DNA from 2 places in the Streptomyces sp. NPDC126510 genome. Region 2 is predicted to be linked to the other one. Evidence: riboswitches for the same ligand, from Rfam matches in the RefSeq annotation. Region 2 holds a riboswitch; the other holds the start of a gene.
What was found. A riboswitch is a leader RNA that binds a small molecule or an ion and turns the genes downstream of it on or off. The one in region 2 is predicted to bind S-adenosylmethionine.
Positions count from the first base shown of each region.

Region 1: another riboswitch for S-adenosylmethionine. It lies ahead of ABTX60_RS01965 (aminotransferase class V-fold PLP-dependent enzyme); the one in region 2 lies ahead of thrC (threonine synthase).

Region 1 covers NZ_JBEORR010000002.1:7,111-11,516, forward strand. Annotated here, with positions in the region: gene qcrB (cytochrome bc1 complex cytochrome b subunit) at 1-822, shown strand, start outside; gene trpD (anthranilate phosphoribosyltransferase) at 989-2,053, shown strand; SAM riboswitch class IV at 2,138-2,254, shown strand; gene ABTX60_RS01965 (aminotransferase class V-fold PLP-dependent enzyme) at 2,389-3,756, shown strand; gene ABTX60_RS01970 (Lrp/AsnC family transcriptional regulator) at 3,785-4,066, opposite strand; gene ABTX60_RS01975 (rhomboid family intramembrane serine protease) at 4,063-4,406, opposite strand, start outside.
Region 2 covers NZ_JBEORR010000024.1:52,845-57,250, reverse strand. Annotated here, with positions in the region: gene ABTX60_RS29585 (alpha,alpha-trehalose-phosphate synthase (UDP-forming)) at 1-626, opposite strand, end outside; gene ABTX60_RS29580 (glucosyl-3-phosphoglycerate synthase) at 700-1,644, opposite strand; SAM riboswitch class I at 1,800-1,956, shown strand; gene thrC (threonine synthase) at 1,975-3,261, shown strand; gene ABTX60_RS29570 (MoaD/ThiS family protein) at 3,350-3,625, shown strand; gene ABTX60_RS29565 (cold-shock protein) at 4,072-4,275, shown strand.

The sequences.
Region 1 (4,406 bases), on a different contig from region 2:
TTCTTCCTGGTCTTCGGTGCCATCGCGGCCCTCGCCGGCATCGCCACGATCAACCCGATCTGGGTCCTCGGCCCCTACCGGCCCGACCAGGTGTCGACCGGTGCCCAGCCCGACTGGTACATGGGCTTCGCCGAGGGCCTGATCCGTGCCATGCCGGGCTGGGAGATCAACCTCTGGGGTCACACGCTCGTCCTGGGCGTGTTCATCCCGCTGGTGCTGTTCGGTGTCTTCCTCGGGATCATCGCCCTGTACCCGTTCATCGAGTCGTGGGTCACCGGGGACAAGCGCGAGCACCACATCCTGGACCGGCCGCGCAACGCCCCGACCCGCACCGGCGTCGGTGTCGCGTGGGTCACCGGCTACATCATCATGCTGATCGGCGGTGGCAACGACATCGTCGCCACGCACTTCCATCTGTCGATCAACTCGGTGACCTGGTTCGTCCGGATCGGGTTCTTCCTCGGCCCGGTCATCGCCTTCGTCGTCACCAAGCGCATCTGCCTCGGCCTGCAGCGCCGGGACAAGGAGAAGGTGCTGCACGGCCGCGAGTCGGGCATCATCAAGCGCCTGCCGCACGGTGAGTTCATCGAGGTGCACGAGCCGCTCAGCCAGGAGCAGATGTACACGCTCACGGCGCACGAGCAGTACAAGCCGGCCGAGATCGGCCCGACGGTCGACGAGAACGGTGTCGAGCGCAAGGTGAAGGGCTCCGAGAAGCTGCGCGCCAAGCTCAGCGACGCCTACTACGGCGAGGGCGCCCAGATCCCGAAGCCCACCGCCGAGGAGTACCGGGAGATCACGAGCGGCCACGGCCACCACTGATCACTGCTTCGCCACGCCACAGAAGGGCCCCGTCCGTCCCCCAAGCTCAAAAGAGCAGGGGGTACCCCCATCCGGACGGGGCCCTTCGCGGTGCTCGCGGCTGGATAGGGTGGACCCGTTGAGACTCTCGTCCCGTAGTACGGGACGCCTGACCCTGGAGCGGCTTATGAGCGCTGTGACCCCCGCTGGAGGCGACACCGCGGCGGGCCGCTCCTGGCCCCTGCTGCTGAACGGCCTGCTGGACGGCAGGCACCTGAGTGCGGACGACACCGCCTGGGCGATGGACCGCATCATGCGCGGCGAGGCGACCGAGGCGCAGATCGCCGGGTTCGTCGTGGCCCTGCGCGCCAAGGGCGAGACCGTCGAGGAGATCAACGGCCTCGTCCGCGCGATGTACGCGCACGCCAACGTGATCGAGGTGCCCGGGGCGACGGTCGACATCGTCGGCACCGGCGGTGACGGCGCCAAGACGGTCAACATCTCCACGATGTCCTCCATCGTCGTCGCCGGCACCGGTGCCAAGGTCGTCAAGCACGGCAACCGGGCCGCGTCCTCGGCGTCCGGGGCCTCCGACGTGCTGGAGAAGCTCGGGGTCAACCTGGAGCTGCCGCTGCACCGGGTCGCGGAGGTCGCCGACGAGGCCGGGATCACCTTCTGCTTCGCGGTGAAGTTCCACCCGGCGCTGCGCCACGCGGGCGCTGCCCGCGGCCAGTTGGGCATCCGCACGGTGTTCAACGCCCTCGGCCCGCTCACCAACCCGGCCCGGGTCCGCGCCCAGGCCGTCGGCGTGGCGGACCCCCGCATGGCGCCGATCGTCGCGGGCGTCTTCGCCGAGCGCGGCAACTCTTCCCTGGTCTTCCGGGGCGACGACGGCCTCGACGAGCTGACCACCACGGCCACGTCCCGGGTCTGGACCGTCCGGGACGGCAAGGTGTCCGAGGAGGCCTTCGATCCGCGTGACGTGGGCCTCGAACTGGTCCCCGTGGAGGCGCTGCGCGGCGCGGACGCCTCCTACAACGCCGAGGTCGCCCGGCGGTTGCTGGACGGCGAGAGAGGCCCGGTCCGCGACGCGGTCCTGCTGAACTCGGCGGCGGCACTGGTGGCGCTGGAGCCCACCACCGCGCCCCTGGCCGAGCAGATCGGCGCCGGGATGGCGAAGGCGGCCGAGTCGATCGACTCGGGGGCGGCGAAGCGCACGCTGGAGCGCTGGGTGGCCGCGAGCAACGCGTAGCGGACCCCGTAGGTGAAGGGGCGGCGTCCCGCGATCCGGACTCGGGTTGCGGGGCGCCGATCTTTTCGCGTACGTTCCTGAACAGGTCATGAGTGACAGTCATGAGGCCCCGGCCGACTGTCCGGCAACCCTCCGTCCGTGGCGGGGTGCCCCGGGTGAAGACCGGGCCGCAGGCAGCGAGGTCTGCGGCAAGCGCGTGACGAGGAGTCTTCCGTGAACCAGCGAATGCGATAGGGCCGCAGAGCCCCGCCTCCGCATCCCCTTTTTCCTTTCACCCCCGCTCGAGCCGTGCGCGCTCGCGGGCGGATTCCACCTGCCTTCACGGGAGTTCCGTCATGTCTGTCTCCACCCTTGCCGCCGACCAGTCTGTTTGCACCCCTCTGCCCGTTCTGGGGCGGGATGTCACCGTTCCGCTCGTGACCGGTGGCGAGGTCACCTACGCCGCGCTCGACTACGCCGCCAGTGCCCCGGCGCTCCAGCGGGTCTGGGACGACGTCGCCGCCTACGCGCCGTACTACGGCAGCGTGCACCGCGGTGCCGGGTACCTGTCCCAGCTCTCGACCGACCTGTTCGAGAACGCCCGCCGGACCGTGGCCGAGTTCCTCGACTGCCGCGAGGACGACCAGGTCGTGTTCACCCGGTCCACCACCGACTCCCTCAACCTCCTGGCCGCCGCGCTCCCGGCCGACTGCCAGGTCTTCGTCTTCGAGACCGAGCACCACGCCTCCCTGCTGCCCTGGCAGGAGGCCCGGGTCACCTATCTGGACGCCCCGCGCACCCCGCGGCAGGCCGTCGAGACCCTGGAGCGCGCCCTCGCCGACCGGGACCCCTGCGGACCGGCCCTCGTCTGCGTCACCGGCGCCTCGAACGTCACCGGCGAGCTGTGGCCCGTGCGGGAGCTCGCGGCGGCCGCGCACGCCCATGGTGCGCGGATCGTGCTGGACGCCGCACAACTGGCCCCCCACCACCCCGTGTCCGTCGCGGACCTCGACGTCGACTGGGTCGCCTTCTCCGGGCACAAGCTGTACGCGCCCTTCGGCACGGGCGTCCTGGCCGGGCGGGCCGACTGGCTGCGCGCGGCCGAGCCGTACCTCGCGGGCGGCGGCGCCAGCCGCAAGGTCAGCCGGCGCGAGGACGGGGGAGTGGACGTGGAGTGGCACGACACCGCCGCCCGCCACGAGGCCGGTTCGCCCAACGTCATCGGCGCCTACGCCGTCGCCTCGGCCTGCAAGGCGCTGACCGAGGCGGGCTTCGACACTCTCGTCGCCCGGGAGCAGCACCTGGTCCGCACGGTGCGCGACGGTCTCGCCGACGTACCCGAGGTGCGGTTCCTGTCCCTCTTCGGGGACGACGCGCCGCGCGTCGGCGTGCTCTCCTTCGTCGTCGAGGGCTGGAACAGCTCACACTTCGCCGCCGCCCTGTCCGCCGAGTACGGCATCGGCGTGCGGGACGGGCTGTTCTGCGCCCACCCGCTGCTGCGCACGCTGCTCGGCAGTGACCCGCAGGCGCAGGGCGAGTGCGGGTCGCCCGAGGCCGCGCCCGGGGAGAAGTCGCTCAACGCCATCCGGGTCAGCTTCGGCGCCGGCACGCCCGACGAGCACGTGGAGCGGTTCGTGCGGGCGGTGAAGGAGCTCGTGACGGACGGGGCGAAGTGGAACTACCGCACGCAGGACGGCCGCTGCGTGCCGGACACCTCCGCCTGAGCCGGCCGCCGCGGGGGACCGACGGGCCCTAGTTGTCGAGCCCGATCGAGAACGCCGCCTCCAGGTCGTGCTGCGAGTACGTGCGGAACGCCACGTGCGTGTCGGTTCCCTCCACCCCGGGGATCTTGCTGATCCGGCCCGGGATGACCTCCGCCAGGTCCTCGTGCTCCTTCACCCGGACCATCGCGATCAGGTCGTAGGTGCCGGTGACGGAGAAGACCTCGCTGACGCTGTCCAGCGCCGCGATCGACTCGGCGATCTCGGGGATCCGGTCCACGCTGGTCTTGATGAGGACGATCGCGGTGATCACGGCTGGTTCTCTCCCTCGGGGGCCGGAGCAGGGGCGGCCTTCACTCTAGTGGGGCCGGTGGGGCGGCCGTAGCGGACCGACGCGTAGCCGAAGCCCAGACCGAATCCGATCAGGTGGGCGAGGTAGGCCACCCCCGGCCCGTCCGGGGCCCGCCCCGCCGCCAGCCACTGCAGCGCCGCCCAGAACGGCAGGACGACCCACGCCGGGAAGCGCACCGGCAGGAAGAACAGGAACGGCAGGAGACTGGTCACCCGGGCCCGGGGGAACAGGTACAGGAATGCACCGAGGACCGCCGAGATCGCCCCCGAGGCCCCGACCAGGGACTGCTCGGAGTCCGCGT
Region 2 (4,406 bases):
CGCTCGGTGAGGAAGCCCAGCCGGTCCGCGCCGAGCATGCCGCGCAGCACCTGCCCGGCCACGTCGTCCGGCAGCATCCGGAAGTACTCCGGCGGGGCCCACGGCGTGTGCGAGAAGTGCCCGATGCGCAGGTCGGGCCGCAGCTCGCGGAGCATGCCCGGCACCAGCGTCAGGTGATAGTCCTGCACCACGACCGCCGCGCCCCGCGCCGCCTCTTCGGCCAGCGCCTCGGCGAACGCCCGGTTGTACGCCTCGTAGGACGCCCACTGCCGCCGGAACTCCGCGTCGAAGACCGGCTCCAGCGGCGTCTGGTAGAGCATGTGGTGCACGAACCACAGGACCGAGTTGGCGATGCCGTTGTACGCGTCGGCGTGCACGTCGGCCGGGATGTCCAGCATCCGCACGCCGTCCTCGCCGACCCCGCGCCGCACCGCCTCCCGGTCGCCGTCGGAGAGCGCCGAGCACACCCAGAGCGCGTCCGCGTCGGAGCCGATCGCGGAGAGCCCGGAGACCAGCCCGCCGCCGCCCCGTTTGGCGTCCAGCGAACCGTCCTCGCCCACCGTGTACGAGACGGGACCCCGGTTGGAGGCCACCAGCACCTGTGCAGCACCGTTCGTCGAAGCCATAAGCCTCAACCTAGCCCGGCCTCCGAACGCTCAAACGTGCGGATCTGCCGCGCCCGGCCGAAAACGGCCCCGGTCAGGCGGCCTTCCGAGCCTGGTACTCGGCGATCTCCACCATCGGCGGACGCTCCTCGGTGTCCACGGAGTACGTCCGCGGCTCGAAGCCGTCCGTGCCCCTCTCGAACTGGGTCAGGGACGGCCGGATCAGATGCCCGCGGGCCAGCCGCAGCTGGGCCGTGCGGTAGATCGCGGCGGCCATCCGGCCCAGCGCCTGCCCGTCCTGGTGCCGGTGCTTGCGCACCCCGACGTCCACCTGGGCCAGGGCGTCCAGGCCCACCAGGTGCAGGGCGTCCACCAGCATGCCCAGCTCCACGCCGTACCCCACGGGGAACGGCAGCTGCTCCAGCAGCGAGCGGCGGGCCGCGTACTCGCCGCCGAGCGGCTGCACGAAGCCGGCCAGCTGCGGCCAGTGCATGTTGAGCAGCGGGCGCGCCATCAGCTCGGTGACCCGGCCGCCCTGCCCGGTGGCGCCGGCGAGGGGGCGGTCGTACATGGCCTTCACCAGGTCCACGTCCGGGTCCGTGAGCAGCGGGCCCACGATCCCCGAGACGAAGTCGGACGAGAAGTCCCTCAGGTCCGCGTCGACGAAGCAGACGATGTCCCCGCGGGTGACGAGCAGGGAGCGCCACAGCACCTCGCCCTTGCCGGGCACGGCGGGCAGGCGCGGAAGTATGACGTCCCGGTGCACCACCCGGGCGCCCGCGGCGGCGGCCACCTCGGAGGTGCGGTCGGTCGAACCCGAGTCGACGACGACCAGCTCGTCGACGAGCGGTACCTGCTCCATCAGGTCGTGGCGGATGACGGCGGCGATGTCGCCGACCGTCGCCTCCTCGTTGAGCGCGGGCAGCACGACACTGACCGTCTGGCCCGTGCGCTGCTTGGCGGCGAGTATCCGGTGGAGCGGACGATCGTTCGCGGACCAGGAACGGGTGCTCAGCCAGCGCTCGACTTCTTCCAGCACCGTGGCGGCTCCTCTGCGTACTCTCGGCGGGACAGAACGTGATCCATCTCGCGGTTCGGACGACTATCTCAACTGTCCTGGTCGTCGGTTACAGTCTTGAACAAGGCGGATGACCATCGCATGTCCGGGGTCACCCGCCGCCTACAACCACATACAGCTCATCCAGAGGGGCAGAGGGAAACGGCCCGATGAAGCCCCGGCAACCCTCCAGTCGGTACTCGTAGGTCACTGTCGACCACACGCGCGAGGCTCCCGGCTCGGGAAGGTGCCAAATCCGTCTCACGGCGAGATGCGTCGTGAGGAAGATGAGGAGAAAGGGCCTCGCCTCACATGGCTGCGCAGACTGTTGCAAGCACCACTGAATCCACCGTAGACCTCGGCCCCGCCGCAGCGCTCAGCTGCCGCGAGTGCGGCCACCGCGTGCCCCTCGGCCCGGTCTTCGCGTGCGAGGAGTGTTTCGGCCCGCTGGAGATCGCCTACGACTTCTCGGCCTACGACACCGAAGAGCTCCGCAAGCGCATCGAAGCGGGCCCCGCGAACATCTGGCGCTACGCCCCGCTGCTGCCCGTCCCGGCCGACGTGGCGGACAAGCCGAACATCAACCCGGGCTGGACCGCGCTCGTCAAGGCCGACAACCTCGCGCGCGAGCTGGGTGTCGACCCCGGCAAGCTGTTCGTGAAGGACGACTCCGGCAACCCGACGCACTCCTTCAAGGACCGCGTCGTCGCCCAGGCCCTGGAGGCCGCCCGCGCCTTCGGCTTCACCACGCTCTCCTGCTCCTCCACCGGCAACCTCGCCGGTGCCGTGGGTGCCGCCGCGGCCCGCGCCGGCTTCCGCTCCTGCGTCTTCATCCCGCACGACCTGGAGCAGGGCAAGGTCGTCATGGCCGCGATCTACGGCGGTGAGCTCGTCGGCATCGAGGGCAACTACGACGACGTGAACCGCTTCTGCTCCGAGCTGATCGGCGACCCGGCCGGTGAGGGCTGGGGCTTCGTCAACGTCAACCTGCGGCCGTACTACGCGGAGGGCTCCAAGACCCTGGCGTACGAGATCTGTGAGCAGCTCGGCTGGCAGCTGCCGGACCAGCTCGTGGTGCCGATCGCCTCCGGCTCGCAGCTCACGAAGATCGACAAGGGCCTGCAGGAGCTGATCAAGCTCGGTCTGGTCGAGGACAAGCCGTACAAGATCTTCGGTGCGCAGGCCGAGGGCTGCTCGCCGGTGTCCGTCGCCTACAAGGCCGGGCACGACGTCGTCCGCCCGCAGAAGCCGAACACCATCGCCAAGTCCCTCGCCATCGGCAACCCGGCGGACGGGCCCTACGTGCTGGACATCGCGCGGCGGACCGGTGGTGCGGTGGAGGACGTGAACGACGAGCAGGTCGTCGACGCGATCAAGATCCTTGCTCGGACCGAGGGGATCTTCGCGGAGACCGCCGGTGGGGTGACGGTGGGCGTGACGAAGAAGCTGATCGAGAGCGGGCTGCTGGATCCGTCGAAGACGACGGTGGTGCTCAACACCGGGGATGGTCTCAAGACGCTGGACGCGGTGGCGGGCACGGGCCTGACGGCGACCATTCGCCCCAACCTCGAGTCGTTCCGTGAGGCCGGGCTCGTCTGAGCGTCGTTGTTCGCTGCGGGGCGGTGGGGGCTGGTCGCGCAGTTCCCCGCGCCCCTAGGTATCTCGCCCAACCGGAGGTTTTGAAGTCATGAGCGTCACCGTTCGGATCCCCACCATCCTGCGTACCTACACCGGCGGGCAGGCCGAGGTCGCCGCCGACGGCGCGAACCTCGGCGAGGTCATCGCCGATCTGGAGAAGAACCACACCGGGATCGCCGCCCGGGTGCTGGACGACCAGGGCAAGCTGCGGCGGTTCGTCAACGTCTACGTCAACGACGACGACGTGCGGTTCGAGCAGGGTCTGGAGACGGCGACGCCGGACGGTGCCGGTGTGTCGATCATCCCCGCCGTCGCCGGCGGCTGAACCGGTCGACCGGCTTGTTTGTTACCTTCGGTAACGACGGTCACTGAGAGTTTATCGAATTGCCCCCTCCGTGAGAGAAGCGGAGGGGGCAATTCTGTGTGGTTGAGCGGGGTACAGTTGGGGAACGTGGTCCCGATTCCCTGATCGGAACCCTGAATTCCCGCTACGAGCCCGACAAGATGTAGCCAAAGTGTGTATGTCTTTTGCGGCTTTTGTTCCCTTTGTGTGGCCCGACTTGCCCTGAATTCGGGCGAATTCTCCCCACATTCCGGACCCTGCGCGTCCAGAATTCTCGTCCGATTGACCTGTTGCAGACGGCAGTTGGACAGATACATTCAGCCGCGGTCGACGCGTTCCGGCGCACGCCCCCAACCGTGGGGGGTGAGGTCTGACCCGGGTCCGCGAAGTGTGGATCTGTGCAAGGGCCAGTAATAGGGGAGTTAGGCATGGCTCAGGGCACCGTCAAGTGGTTCAACGCGGAGAAGGGGTACGGCTTCATCGCGGTCGACGGTGGTGCGGATGTTTTCGTCCACTACAGCGCGATTCAGATGGACGGCTACCGCACCCTTGAAGAGGGTCAGCGGGTCGAGTTCGAGATCTCGCAGGGCCAGAAGGGGCCGCAGGCCGACATGGTTCGCGTCGCTGCCTGAACGCGCACCACGACCAACGCATCAAGCGACCGGTCTTCTCTGAAGGGCCCGTACCCCCCGGGGTACGGGCCCTTCGGCCTGCTCGGGCACCTGTCGGGCGGTGTTCGCGGGCGGCTGACGCCCCGGCCCGA